One region of the Paucibacter sp. M5-1 genome, then DNA from elsewhere that is predicted to be linked to it. Evidence: predicted binding sites of a transcription regulator. Region 1 holds the regulator's gene; the other holds the start of a gene.

The links. Region 1 encodes sigma-54, which starts transcription at its own class of promoters, with help from an activator protein. Its sites were predicted from a motif close to TGGCANGNAANCTGCTTT; they were not measured.
Region 2: the regulator sigma-54 is predicted to act here: its motif matches at 4,465-4,482, upstream of O5M90_RS18305 (PEP-CTERM sorting domain-containing protein).

What each region holds. Positions count from the first base shown of each region.
Region 1 covers NZ_JAPZLM020000001.1:3,064,292-3,071,695, forward strand. The annotation lists gene argS (arginine--tRNA ligase) at 1-1,430, shown strand, start outside; gene O5M90_RS14340 (SPOR domain-containing protein) at 1,427-2,086, shown strand; gene O5M90_RS14345 (thiol:disulfide interchange protein DsbA/DsbL) at 2,149-2,817, shown strand; gene lptA (lipopolysaccharide transport periplasmic protein LptA) at 2,871-3,500, shown strand; gene lptB (LPS export ABC transporter ATP-binding protein) at 3,497-4,270, shown strand; gene O5M90_RS14360 (RNA polymerase factor sigma-54) at 4,275-5,780, shown strand; gene O5M90_RS14365 (hypothetical protein) at 5,803-6,246, shown strand; gene O5M90_RS14370 (bifunctional diguanylate cyclase/phosphodiesterase) at 6,318-7,404, shown strand, end outside.
Region 2 covers NZ_JAPZLM020000001.1:3,885,843-3,893,246, reverse strand. The annotation lists gene O5M90_RS18330 (ABC transporter ATP-binding protein) at 1-735, opposite strand, end outside; gene O5M90_RS18325 (ABC transporter ATP-binding protein) at 689-1,663, opposite strand; gene O5M90_RS18320 (ABC transporter permease) at 1,663-2,487, opposite strand; gene O5M90_RS18315 (ABC transporter permease) at 2,484-3,449, opposite strand; gene O5M90_RS18310 (GntR family transcriptional regulator) at 3,446-4,192, opposite strand; gene O5M90_RS18305 (PEP-CTERM sorting domain-containing protein) at 4,527-5,180, shown strand; gene O5M90_RS18300 (MHFG family PEP-CTERM protein) at 5,233-7,374, opposite strand.

The sequences.
Region 1 (7,404 bases):
AGGCCGCCGCCAAGCAGGCCGTTGTCGCCGAGGTGCTGGGGGCCGGCGCCGGCTTCGGCGCGCAGCCGGCCAATGGCCAGCATGTGATGGTCGAGTTCGTCTCGGCCAACCCGACCGGCCCGCTGCACCTGGGCCATGCGCGCCAGGCCGCGCTGGGCGATTCGATCTGTAGCCTGTTCGCGACCCAGGGCTGGGATGTCACCCGCGAGTTCTATTACAACGACGCCGGCGTGCAGATCGCGACCCTGGCCCACTCCACCCAGTGCCGCCTCAAGGGCCTGAAACCCGGCGATGCCGGCTGGCCCGAGTCGGCCTACAACGGCGAGTACATCCAGGACATCGCCGACGACTTCCTGGCCAGGAAGACCGTCAAGGCCGATGACCGCGAATTCACCGCCTCCGGCGACATCGAAGACCTGGACAGCATCCGCCAGTTCGCCGTCGCCTATCTACGCCACGAGCAAGACCTGGACCTGCAGGCCTTCGGCCTGAAGTTCGACAACTACTTCCTCGAATCCAGTCTCTATCAGACCGGCGCGGTCGAAGCCACCGTGGTCAAGCTGCTGGCCTCCGGCAAGACCTTCGAGGAAGGCGGCGCGCTGTGGCTGCGCACGACCGACTACGGTGACGACAAGGACCGCGTGATGCGCAAGTCCGACGGCACGTACACCTACTTCCTGCCCGATGTGGCCTACCACATCGACAAATTCCAGCGCGGCTACACCAAGTGCATCAATGTGCAGGGCACCGATCATCACGGCACGATCGCCCGGGTGCGCGGCGGCCTGCAGGCGGCCGATGTCGGCATTCCGCAGGGCTTCCCCGACTATGTGCTGCACAAGATGGTGCTGGTGATGCGCGGCGGCGAGGAGGTCAAGCTCTCCAAGCGCGCGGGCTCCTATGTGACCATGCGCGACCTGATCGACTGGACCAGCCGCGACGCGGTGCGCTTCTTCCTGACCAGCCGCAAGGCCGACACCGAGTTCACCTTCGACATCGATCTGGCGCTGAAGCAGAACGACGAGAACCCGGTGTTCTATGTGCAGTACGCCCACGCCCGCATCTGCTCCATCATCCGCAACTGGGTGGCCGCCGGCGGCGACGAGAGCCAGTTCGGCGGCGCCGATCTGAGCCTGCTGACAGCCCCGACCGAGGCCGCGCTGATGCTCAAGCTGGCCGACTATCCGCGCATGCTCAGCGGCGCGGCCGAGGGCCTGGCGCCGCATGATGTGGCCTTCTATCTGCGCGATCTGGCCGGCGCCTTCCACAGCTACTATGCGGCCGAGCGCGTGCTGGACCAGGCGCCCGAGCTGACCCGCTCCCGCGCCGCACTGCTGGCCGCCACCCGCCAGGTGCTGCGCAATGCGCTGGCCGTGCTGGGCGTCAGCGCGCCGGAAGTGATGTCACGTGAAACTCTGGAGAATTCATGAGCCGAGCTCAAGCGCAGCGTCAGCAGCGGGGTGGATTTGTACTGGGATTGATCGTCGGGCTTTTGCTGGGGCTGGGCATCGCGCTCGGTGTCGCGCTCTACATCACCAAGGTGCCGATTCCCTTCATCAACAAGGTGCCGCAACGCACAGCAGACCATGACGCGCAGGAAGCCGAGCGCAACCGCAACTGGGACCCCAATGCCGCGCTGAGCCCCCGCCCCGGCGCCAAGGCGGCCAGCGGCGTGCTGAGCCCCGCCCCCGTGCCGGCGCCGGCCGTCACGACGCCAGCGCCCGCGCCCGTCACCCCAGCCCCGGTCCCCGCCGCCGCACCGGCCGCCAGCGCCAAGCCCATCGCGACCGCGCCGGCCGCTACACCCGCCACTGCGCCCGCCAAGGCGGCCAGTGCCGCCGCAGCCGATAGCTATCTTTACTTCGTCCAGGCCGGGGCCTACACCCGCTCCGACGATGCCGAACAGCAGCGCGCCAAGCTGGCGATGCAGGGCTTCAGCGCCAAGGTCTACGAGCGCGAGCAATCGGGCCGCGTGGTGTTCCGCGTGCGCATCGGGCCGATGGACGGCCGCGACGAGGCCGAGGGCCTGCAGCGCAAGGTCGAGGCCGCCGGCATCGAGGCGAATCTGGTGCGCGTCCAGCGCTGAGCGGTCAACTCGCTTAGGATGCAGGCGTTGTCTGTTAATGCTGCCTCGCAAAGGATTTCAGGATGAAGCGTCGTGATTTTTCGGCCCAGCTGGGCTTGTCCGGTCTGGCCCTGGCTGTGCCGGGCCTGAGCCTGGCCCAGGGCGGCCCGCAAGAGGGCAAGCATTACCAGCGCCTGGCGCAGCCGCTGGCGGGCACGCCGGGCAAGATCGAGGTGGTGGAATTCTTCTGGTACGGCTGCCCGCACTGCAATGCCTTCGAGCCGGTGGTGGCCGACTGGGTCAAGCAGTTGCCCGCCGACGTCAGCTTCCGCCATGTGCATGTGGCTTTCCGTGCCAATGTGAAGCTGCACCAGCGCCTGTTCTATGCACTTGAAGCGCTGGGCAAGGAAAAAGATGTGCGCGCCCGCGTCTTTGCCGCGATGCACCGCGAGGGCAAGGCCCTGGACAGCGTCAAGGCCATGACCGAGTTCCTGACGCCGCTGGGCATCGAGGCGGACAAGTTCACCCAGGCCTACAACTCCTTCGGCGTGCAGACCAAATGCACCCAGGCCGAGAAGCTCAGCGAGGCCTATCGCATCGACGGCGTGCCGGCCCTGGGCGTCGGCGGCCGCTTCTGGACCTCGCCGTCGCTGGCCTCGGCCGGCCAGCGTGTCAGCGAGATCGAATCGGGCCAGCGCGCGCTGGCCACGGTGGACTTCCTGATCCAGCGTCTGCGCAGCGGCAAGGCCTGACCCCGCCCGGGCCCCAATCCGGGGCTAGAATGGTCTGCAAGAACTGTGCCGCCATGAACAACAGACCCGCCCCCCTCCGATTGATGCTGCTTGCCCTGGCGCTGGCCGCCGGCGGCTGGGCGGGCTCCGCACAGGCCGAGAAGGCCGACCGCAACAAGCCGATCAATATCGACTACGACCGCGGCGGGGTCGACTTCGTCAAGCAGCGCACCGAATTCAGCGGCAATGTCGTGCTCAGCAAGGGCAGCATGGTGATGCGCGCGGCCCGCATGGATGTGCGCGAGACCAGCGACGGCTACCAGCAGGCCTATGCCAGCGGCGAGGCCGGCAAGCCGGTGACCTTCCGCCAGGCCCGCGATGTGCCGGGCGAGGCGGTCGAGGGCTCGGCCGACCAGGTCGAGTACGACAGCCGCTCCGACACCGTGCGCTTCGTCGGCAATGCGGTGGTGCGGCGCATGCGCGGCGCCACCGTGGCCGACGAGGTGGTCGGTGCGGTGATCCATTACGACAACCGTTCCGAGGTCTTCAGCATCGAGGGCGGCCAGACCTCGCCCCACCCGGCCGGCCGCGGCCGCATGGTGCTGATGCCGCGCGCGGCGGCGGCCTCCGAGCCGGCCGCTCCCGAGCCGGCCCTGCCGCTGCAGACCAGCCCAGGCTTGCAACAGCCGCGCAAGCCTTCATGACGGCCGCCACCCCGGAACCCAGCGCCGCCCTCAGCCGCCTGGAGGCCGAGGGCCTGCAGAAAAGCTATGGCGTGCGCAAGGTGGTCAAGAACGTCCATCTCGATGTGCACAGCGGCGAGGTGGTCGGCCTGCTTGGCCCCAACGGCGCCGGCAAGACCACCAGCTTCTACATGATCGTCGGCCTGGTGCGCGCCGATGCCGGCGAGATCCGCATCGACGGCCGGGCCGTGCAGCGCCTGCCCATCCACCAGCGCTCGCGCCTGGGCCTGTCCTATCTGCCGCAGGAAGCCTCGATCTTCCGCAAGCTGACGGTCGAGGAGAACATCCGCGCGGTGCTGGAGTTGCAGCAGGACGAAAACGGCCGCGCCTGGTCGAGCGCCCGCATCAACGAGGCGCTGGAAAAGCTGCTGGACGAGCTGAGCATCGAGAAGCTGCGCGACAGCCCGGCGCCGGCGCTCTCGGGCGGCGAGCGTCGCCGTGTCGAGATCGCCCGCGCGCTGGCCACCCAGCCGCGCTTCATCCTGCTGGACGAACCCTTCGCCGGCGTCGACCCGATCGCGGTGCTGGAGATCCAGCGCATCATCCGCTTTCTGAAGAGCCGCGGCATCGGTGTGCTGATCACCGACCACAATGTGCGCGAGACCCTGGGCATCTGCGACCGCGCCTACATCATCAGCGAGGGCACGGTGCTGGCCGAGGGCACGCCGCACGAGATTGTTGACAACGCCGACGTGCGCAAGGTCTATCTGGGCGAACATTTCCGTATGTAGGCCCATGAAACAGAGCTTACAGGTCCGCCTCAGCCAGCATCTGGCGCTCACGCCCCAGCTGCAGCAATCGATCCGTCTGCTGCAGCTGTCGACACTGGAGCTGAACCAGGAAGTCGAGCAGATGCTGGCCCAGAACCCGCTGCTCGAAACGGAGGAGGAATTTCCCGACGCGCCGGCCGCCGCCGAGCTGCCGGAGATCCGCAAGGCCCAGGACGAGATCGGCGCCGACAGCGGCGCCGGCGAGCCCGAGACCACGCCCGAGATCCAGGCCGAGGACTTCGGCGCCACCGAGCGCGAGGACTGGGAAAACGGCACCGAGCGAGATGACTTCGACGGCATCCGCGAGCTGCCGAGCAATAGCGGCTCCGGCAGCGGCGACGAAGACGGCGAGCGACCCGAGCAGGACTCGCCGGGCCTGAGCCTGCAGGAGCACCTGAACCAACAGCTGGCCGGCATGATGCTGAGCCCCGAGGATCGCGCCGCGCTCTATGTGTTGATCGAGTCGCTCAACGAGGACGGCTATCTGGAGGACAGCCTCGAAGAGCTGGTCGAATCGCTGGCCGGCGAGGCGGATCCAGAGGCGCGTGACGAGTTGCTGGACCGGCTGCGCTGCGCCCTCAAATGGCTGCAAAGCCTGGAACCGCTGGGCGTCGGCGCCCGCGACCTGCCCGAATGCCTGATCCTGCAGCTGCGCGCACGGCCGCGCAGCGAGGCCCAGGTGGTGGCCATCCTGGTGTGCAAGCAGCATCTGGAGCTGCTGGCCAAGCGCGATCTGAAGAAGCTGATGGCGCTGACCGGCGCCGACGAGGCCTTGCTGCGCGAGGCCCAGGCCCTGATCACCAGTCTCGAGCCCAAGCCGGGCCGCCAGTTCGCGCGCGGCCAGGCCCAGGCGGTGATCCCGGATGTGATCGTGCACAAGGTCGGCCGCGAGTTCCGCGTGATGCTGAACCCCGAGGTCGCGCCCAAGCTGCGCATCAACGAGCTCTATGCCCAGGCACTGCGCGCCACCCGCGGCGGCGTCAGCAACTCGCCGCTGGGCGCCCAGCTGCAGGAAGCGCGCTGGTTCATCAAGAACATCCAGCAGCGCTTCGACACCATCCTGCGGGTCTCGCAGGCCATCGTCGAGCGGCAAAAAGGCTTCTTCACCCATGGCGAGCTGGCGATGAAGCCGCTGGTGCTACGAGAAATAGCCGATGAGCTGGGCCTGCACGAGTCGACCATCTCGCGCGTGACGAATGCCAAGTACATGGCAACCCGCTTCGGCACCTTCGAGCTGAAGTACTTCTTCGGTTCGGGCCTGAACACCGAGGCCGGCGGCAATGCCTCCAGCACGGCGGTGCGCGCGCTGATCAAGCAGTTCGTCGCGGCCGAGGACGCGGCCAAGCCGCTGTCCGACAGCGCGCTGTCGAACATGCTCGAAGAGCAAGGCATCCAGGTCGCCCGCCGCACCGTCGCCAAGTACCGCGAAGCTCTGAAGATCGCGCCGGCGAATCTGCGCAAGGCGATGTGAAAGCTCCGCAATAAGGATGTCCATGAAAGCTCAGACTACAAGCGCGCTCTTGATCCTGCTGTGCAACTCAGCATTGGCGATCGATGATGCGGCGGTTCGTCAATGCCGCAGCCTGAACGAAACTCAGGCCCGGCTGGCCTGCTACGACGCCTTGCCGCTGACGGACATCACCCCGACTGCCACGGTCAAACCGGCGCCCGCTGCGTCAACAGAGCAGTTCGGCCTGCAACGCCCGCCGGGCCAGATCGACACTATCCAGAGCCACATCCCAGGCCGCTTCGAGGGTTGGCGGCCACAACAAACCTTGCGCCTGGCCAATGGCCAGCTCTGGCAGATCAGCGACGACAGCAGCGGCGTCCACAGCATAGAGAACCCGAAAGTGACGATACGCCGCGGCTTCATGGGCGCTTTCTATATGGAGATCGAAGGACGCAATCAGGCGCCGCGTGTTCAACGCCTGCGCTGACGGGAAGGCCGTCTATTGACTTGAATCAAGAGCATTGACGCGGTTCCTGGCTACTGTGCCAACCCGCGCCCATGCTCTCGACCGATCTCGCCCCTCTCCGCCCGCCAATCCACATCGCCCGCCAATGGCTGGCCCTGCTCGCCGCCGCCAGTCTGGCCTGGGCTGGCGCGGCCTGGTGGCTGCAGACCGAGCGCAGCGCGCTGCAGCGGCACGAAAGCGAGAAGCTGCAAGTGCTGGTGCAGACGCTGGACGGCATCGTCTCGCAGCAGATGCTGGCGATCAAGGCGGCGCTGGACACCGTGGCCGTGCAGCGCCGGGGCTGGCGCGCCGAGCGGCTGCCGCAGGACAGCGCCGCGCTGCTGCAGACCCTGGCACGCGCCATGCCCGGCGTGCGCGTGCTGATGCTGGTCGATGCCCAGGGTCGGGTGCGAGCCAGCTCGGTGCCGCAGCTGCTGGGCCTGGATGTGCGCTCGCGCGACTACTTCAGCATGCCGCAACAGCGGCCCGATCCCGGGCTGCTCTATGTCTCGCCGCCGTTTCGCAGCGTCATGGGCGTGCACACGCTGACGCTGGCGCGGGCCTTGTTCGATGCCCAAGGCCGTTTCGAGGGCGTGGTCACCGCCAGCCTGGACCCGGACTACTTCCGCCTGGTGCTGGAGACCGCCCAGCCCTCGCCCGACACCTGGAGTGCACTGGCACACACCGGCGGCTTGCTGTTCAGCATGACGCCGCCCGATGAGCGCTGGATAGGCCGCAATCTGCTGGCCATGCCGGACTCCATCCTGGCCCGCCATCTGGCCAGCGGCCAAAGCGCCAGCCTGCACCGCATGCGCGCCCAGATCAGCCAGGACGAGCGCTTGGCCGCCGCCCGCCATGTCAGCCCGGCCGGCTTGCGCACCGATGCCGGCCTGCTGGTGGCCGTCGGGCGGGCGCTGCAAGGCATCGAGGCGCCCTGGCGGCGCCAGCTCCATGCGGTGCTGCTGATCGGCGGCCTGCTGTCGCTGGGCATGGCGGCGGCCCTGCTGCTGTGGCAGCGCCGCCAGCGCCTGATCTTCGCGACGGCTCAGCAGGCCGCCTTCAAGCTGCAGGAGCAGGCCCAGCACACCCAGGCCATCCTCGACCATATGGTGGACGCGGTGATCACGATAGACAGCGCCG
Region 2 (7,404 bases), 820 kb from region 1:
GCCCTGGTAGAGCACGATGAGCTGGTCGCAGACATGGTCGACCACGGCCAGGTCATGGCTGATCAGCAAATAGGAGAGCCCATAGCGCTCGCGCAGGTCCTGCAGCAGGTTCAGCACCTGGGCCTGCACCGAGACATCCAGCGCGCTGACCGGCTCGTCGGCGACGATCAGCTGCGGCCGCGTCACCAGCGCGCGCGCGATCGCGATGCGCTGGCGCTGGCCGCCGGAGAATTCATGCGGATACTTGTCCAGATCGGCCTCGCGCAGGCCCACGGCCAGCAGGCTGTCGAGCACCCGCTCGCGCTGCTCGGCCGGCCCTGCGGAGGTCAGCGACACCAGGGGTTCGGCGACGATGCGGCCGACCTTGCGGCGCGGGTCCAGCGAGCCATAAGGGTCCTGGAACACCATCTGGAAGTCGCGCCGCGCCGCCCTCAGCGCGGCCGGCGGCAGCGCATGCAGGTCCTGCCCCTTCAGCAAGACCCGACCCTGGTCCGGCGTCTCCAGCGCCATCACCGCCCGCGCCAGGGTGCTCTTGCCCGAACCCGACTCGCCGACCACGCCCAGCGACTGGCCGGCCCGCAGCTCGAGATCGACACCGCGCAGCGCCTGCAAACTCGGCGCCGGCGCGAACAGGCGCTCGCGCGGCAGCCGGTAGTGGCGATGCAGGTTCTCGACCTTCAGCAGCGCATCATCGGCCACGCAACGCCTCCTCCAGATGCAGGCAGCTGACCTCATGCCCCGGCTGCGGCATGGCCAGCGCCGGCGGGCGCGTGTCAGCGCATTCGGCCGTCGCCAGCCGGCAACGCGCGCTGAAGGGGCAGCCAGCGGGCAGGTCCGCAAGCTCGGGCACGCTGCCGGCAATCGTCTGCAGCCGCGCGCCGCGCGCCATGCCCAGCCGTGGCCGGGCGGCGAACAGGCCTTGGGTGTAGGGATGGCCGATGCGCTCGAACACGGCTGCGGTCGGCCCGCGCTCAACCACGCTGCCGCCGTACATCACCAGCATCTGCCCCACGTTCTCGGCGATCACGCCGAGGTCGTGCGAGATCAGGATCAGGCCCATGCCACGCTCCTCGACCAGCTCGGCCAGCAGGTCCAGGATCTGGCCCTGTATCGTCACATCCAGCGCGGTGGTCGGTTCGTCGGCGATCAGCAGATCGGGCTCGCAGGCCAGCGCCATCGCGATGCTCACCCGCTGGCGCTGACCACCGGACAGCTCGTGCGGATAGGCCAAGGCACGCCGCCTCGCGTCGGGCAGGCCGACGCGGTCCAGCAGGCGCACCGCCTCCTCCAGCGCCGGCGCCGCGCCCCAGCCCCGGTGCAGGCGCAGCGCCTCGGCCACCTGGGCGCCGACACGGTGCAGCGGGTTCAGCGCCGTCATCGGCTCCTGGAACACCATGGCCATGCGGTTGCCGCGCAGCGCGCTGCGCTCGCGGTCACTCAGCGCCAGCAAGTCCTGACCCTGGAAGCGGATTTCGCCGCTGACCTGGGCGCTGTCGGGCAGCAAGCCCATCAGCGCCAGCGCAGTCAGCGACTTGCCGCAGCCCGATTCGCCGATCAGGCCCAGCGTCTCTCCGCGCGCCAGCTCGAAGCTCAGGCCGCGCACCGCCTCGGCCGGGCCGCGCCGGGTCTGCAGCTGCACGCGCAGGTCCTTGACTTCCAGCATCAGCGCGCCCTCGCCAGCTTGGGGTCGAGCAGGTCGCGCAAGCCATCTCCCAGCAGATTCAGTCCCAGCACCGCGGCCATGATGGCCAGACCGGGGAAAACCGCCAGCAGCGGCGCCTGGAACATCAGCGTCTGCGCCTCGGCCAGCATGCGGCCCCAGCTGGGCTCGGGCGGCTGGGTGCCCAGGCCCAGATAGGACAGCGCGGCCTCGGCGAGTATCGCCAGCGCGAACTGGATCGTCGCCTGCACGATCAGCACCGAGGCGATGTTCGGCAGCACATGCTCGACGCTGATGCGCCAGGCGCCCTTGCCGCAGGCCCGCGCGGCCAGCACATAGTCGCGCGCCCATTGCGCCTTGGCGCTGGCGCGGCTGATGCGGGCGAAGGTCGGGATGTTGTGGATGCCGATCGCGATGATGGCGTTGACGATGCCGGGGCCGAACACCGCCGTCATCATGATGGCCAGCAGGATGGCCGGGAAGGCGAAGCTGAAGTCCGAGAAGCGCATCACCGCCTCCTCGACCCAGCCGCGCCGCGCCGCCGCCCACAGGCCCAGCAGGGTACCGATGCCAAGACCGATGCCCACGGCGATCACGCCGACCAGGATGGAGTTGCGCGCGCCCAGCAGCAGCAGGCTGGCGATGTCGCGGCCCAGCGCGTCGGTGCCCAGCCAGTGGGCCGCGCTGGGCGCCTGCAGCTTGGCCGGGATGTCGATCTCGTAGGGCGGCCAGGGGGTCCAGAGCAGGGACAGCAGGGCCGCCAGCAGCAGCAGCGCGGTCAGCGCGGCGCCAAGAACAAAGCTGGGGTGTTTCAGCGCGCGCCTCATAGATCCGCCGCCTTGATGCGCGGATCGATCCAGGCATAGAGCACATCGACGACGAAGTTGACGACGATCACCATGACCGCCAGCAGCAGCACCGCATTGCGCACCACGATCAGATCGCGGTTGGCGATGGCCTGGAAGATCAGCCGGCCCAGGCCCGGCAGATAGAACACGTTCTCGACCACGATGGTGCCGGCCAGCAGATTGGCGAACTGCAGGCCCATCACGGTCAGCACCGGAATCATCGCGTTGCGCAGCGCATGGCCCCACAGCGCGCCGCGCCGGCTCAGGCCCTTGGCACGCGCGCTGCGGACGAAATCCTCGCGCAAGACCTCCAGCATCGCCGAGCGGGTGATGCGGGCCAGGATGGCCGCCTGCACCACGGCCAGCGAGACGGCCGGCAGCAGCAGGGCCTGCAGCGCCGGCCAGATGCCGCCACCATCGTCCTCGCGCCAGCCCGGGAAGCCACCGGCCGGCAGCCATTGCAGATGCACCGCGAACAGCAGGATCAGCAGGATCGCGAACCAGAAATTCGGCACCGCGATGCCCAGCTGGCTCAGGCCCATGATGCCGACATCGCCGGCCTGGTTGTGGCGCGAGGCCGCATAGACGCCGGCCGACAGCGCGATCACCGTGGTCAGCGCCATCGCGATCAGCGCCAGCGGCACGGTCAACGCCAGGCGCTCGGCAATCAGCTCGGCCACCGGCGTGCTGTAGGCGTAAGACAAGCCCATATCGCCGCGCAGCAGCAGCCCCGCCAGCCAGGCCCCGTAGCGGGTCCAGGCGCTGTCGTTGAGGCCCAGTTTTTCGGCCAGTGCGGCCACCGCCTCGGGCGCGGCATCCGGCCCCATCAAGAGCTGGGCCGCATTGCCGGGCAGCACCTCCAGCACGCCAAACACCAGCAAGGAGGCCGCCAGCAGCGTGGCGATCAGCGTGGCAAAGCGCTTGAGCAGGAACAGGCTCATGCGGCCGGGCGCCGACGCCCGATCACGGCAGGCGGCACCGTCGCGCCGTGGGGCGCGCCGCCATCCAGCTCGCGCCGCAGGCACAGAATCGTCTCGTGGATATGGGCGCGGCCCAGGCGCTCGGCGGCGTCGCCATCGCCCGAGGCAATCGCCGCGACGATGCGCTCATGCTCCGCGATGGCGGGGCCGGCGCGCTCATGGCTGATCAGCACGGCCGGCGCAAACACCTGCGAGGTCTTGCGCACCAGGGCCAGCTGGGCGTTGAGAAACTCATTGTCGGCCAGCGCGATGATGGCCGAGTGGAAGTCCACATTGAAGCGGGTGTAGTCGGCCGGCGACCAGGGCTCCAAGGTGCGGCGCTGGGCCGCGATCATCGGGTCGAGCAGCGCATGCGCGCGCTCGGCGCCGCGCTCGGCCGCCTGGCGTGCGGCCAGGCCGTCCAGCATCTCGCGCATCGTGTAGGCGTCCAGCAGCCGGCGCCGGTCGGCCCGCGCGACGCTGACGCCGCGCACCCCGTCGGCCTCGACCAGGCCCTCGCTCTGCAGCATGCGCAGCGCCTCGCGCAGCGGCGTGCGGCTGACCTTCAGGTCTTCCGACAGCTGCACCTGGCGCAGCAGCTCGCCGGGCGGGTAGAAGCCGGTATAGATGCGCTGGCGCAGCACCCGCGCTACCTCGTCGACCAGACGCACGCGGCTCTGCCATTCAAACGCTTCCGGGGCTTCCCCACCACTCACAAGATTCATCGACCGCACCGCTGGCTCTGCCTACAACAGCCGCCATTCTGACGCTAGTCGGCCGGCGCCTCGGTCGCGCGATGGACTTTGGATACAAAGTACAGACAGGGGTTTGCCCCAGGCTGGCCAGAAAACCAATGACCATGATGGATGAGCAACCGGCGTGCCGGCATCAAGCAGACCTGTCACCTGCCCCCATGTTTGTCGGTTGACTTTACAAATTCCGCCACTCGGCGCCAGGCCAAGTTACAAACAGATTACAAAACAATGACTTAGGTAAATGGCATCAAGTTTGCTTTTCTTGCTTCACCAGCCAGCCCAAAGCCAGCCAAGGAGAACAGCCATGAAGTCCCAGGTCCTTTCCAAAGCCTTGTCCAGCCCCTCGTCACTGCTTGCGGCCCTTGGCCTGGCCCTGGCGGCGACCAGCATGCCTGCTCAGGCCACCCTGACTTTGACACCCAGCTCGGTCGGCATGATCGGCGCCAATCTTGGCAACTCGAACTGCGAACCCGACTGCGTCTATTCACAGTTCGGTCTTGGCGCACCGGACGGCTCCTTGAGCCTGCTCTACAAATCGGATGTCTCGGGCGGATCAGGCCTGGGTTCAGACTCCGGAACCTTTGCAGGCAGCTACAAGACGACATTCTCGAATCCGGCCAACGACCCGGCCGATGCCTTGATCGAGTACCTCAGCGGCGCCAGCATCGCCTGCCCCGACTGCTATATGGCCATCAAGGATGGCAATCATGCCCCGTCCTACTACTTCTACGACCTGAGCGCCTGGGACGGTACCGAGAGCATCTTCCTCGACGGTTTCTGGCCCAATGGTGGAGCCATCTCGCATGTATCGATCTGGGGTCGCGAGGGTGACGATGGCGGCGGCGGTGGCAGCGGCGGCGGCGGTGGTTCCACCGTGCCGGAGCCGGGCAGCCTGGCCTTGGCAGGATTGGCCCTGCTGGGCGCGGCAGCCGGTCGTCGTCGCAAAGTCGTCGCCTGAAGTCTCAGCTTCTTCGATCAAGAAACCCGCCGGCAGGCGGGTTTCTTTGCTTTCAGAGGCTGACCTGGATGCTGATGCTGCGGGTGTTGCCGGCGGCATCCTTGGCGGTAGCACTGATGCTGTGGGCGCCGGCCTTGAGCTTGCGGGTATTCCAGCTGTAGCTGAGCGTGCCACCGTTGGCCGTGGCGACCACCTTGCCATCGATCAACAAGGTCTGCGTGATGCCGGCCGCACCAGAATCATCGGAGGCCTGCACCGTAATGCCGACCGTGCCCGACACCTTGGCGCCGTTGGCAGGGTTGCTGATGGCCACCACCGGGGGCGTGCTGTCGACCACGGTCACGGCCGGTGCGTTCGACACCATGACGGTCAGCGCCGCCGAGGCAGCGCTGTTGCCGGCCGCATCGAAGGCCTGAGCGCTCAGGCTTGCCGAACCGTTGGCCACCTTGCTGGAATCCCAGCTGAAGGCATAGGGCGCGCTGGTGTCGCTGGCCACCAGGCTGCCGTTGGCGCGCAGCTCAACCCGCACGACGCCGACGTTGTCGCTGGCATTGACATCCACCGCCACCAGGCCGCCGACCGTGCTGCCGCCCTGCGGGCCGCCGATCGCCACCGTCGGTGCCTGGGTGTCAGGCGCCTGCGCCGCCAGGCTGGCCTGGACCGCCGCCGCTGCATTGACCCGACCATGGCCGTAGAGCTTGTCGCGGCCGGCCGTGCCCAGATCCAGCGCGGTCGAGTAGAGCAGGCTTTCGATCTGGTCGCTGGCCAGCGAGGGCTTGGCCGCCATCATCAGCCCGACCACGCCGGCCACCACCGGGCTGGACAGCGAGGTGCCCCACCAGGCCTGATAGCCACCGCCGCGGGTGGTGGTCCAGATGTCCTGGCCGGGCGCGGCCAGGGTCACATAGCTGCCGTAGCTGGACCAGCTGCTGCGCTGGTCATTCGCGTCGGTGGCCGAGACCGTGATCATGCTGGTGCTCGCCCCGGTGGTTTCCTCGATGCCGGTATTGCCGGCCGACACCACCACCAGGCCGCCCTTGCTCTTCATGTACTGGGCGGCGCTGCGCACCGAGGAACTGCCGGTCACGCCGCCATAGCTGATATTGGCCACGCGCGCTCCGTTGTCGGCGGCCCAGATCAGACCCTGAGCCACCGTGCTCCAGTAGGCATAGGCATTGGCGTCGGCGATGCGCACCGGCATCAGCCGGGCCAGGCCGGCCACGGCCGCAACGCCGGTGCCATTGTTCAGCGTGGCCACCGCAGCGCCAGCGACGGCCGTGCCGTGGCCATTGACATCGGCGGTGTTCGAGTTGCCGTCGATGACGTTCCAGCCCGGCACCAGGCGCGCGGCCAGGTCCGGATGGGCGGCGTCGATACCGGAGTCCAGCACGGCAATCGTGATGCCCGCTCCCTGCGTGATATCCCAGGCCTGATGTGCACCGATCTTGCCGAGATGCCACTGGCTGCCGGCATAGGGATCGTTGACGGCCAATGCCGGCGCGACGCGCTGGTCCAGTTCGGCAAAGCGCAGCTGCGGATGCTTGCTAAGCAGGGCCTGCACGGCCTTCTCCGAGGCATTGCCGGGCAGATCGACGACATAGAGATCGCTGCGCCCCAGGCGCCGCGCCTTGCCGCCATGCAGGCCGCTGATCTTGCCGAGCTCGCCCTCGGCCAGCCCGGCCCGTGCGCCGACGATCAAACGGCCGGGCGCGTGCTGCGGCACGCCGGCGGCCGGCGGCTGTTCCTTGAGCACCTGCTGTGGGTCCAGACCGGCCAGGGTCGCCTCGGTCGAGAGCCCGGTGCGTGCCACGCGCAGCACATGACGGCCATTGAGTGTGACCAGCAGGCAGTGGCGCGCCTCGCAATAGCTCAGCGCCGGCTCCGCCATGACCGCGCTCCACTGCGAGCGATCCGGTTGCGCGCAGACTGCGTCGGCGGACATCTGCAATCCCTGCAGTTCCTGTCCATAGCTCTGGGCGCCGAACACGCCGTCGCGCCGGATCCAGACCAGCTCGTCGAAGCGCTGCCGGTCCATGCGCTGACGCAGCTTGGCGCGGAGTTCGGGCGAGAGATCCTGGAAGCGATCCACCACGGTGGCGACATCGCCATCGAAAGTCTGCTGGGAGGCGGGGTCCCAGGAACAAGTCCCGCTGCTGGCCAGACTGGCGGCCAATGCAATTGCTGTAAGCGCCATGGTGGCTGCTCCGTACAGAACGAGAGACCT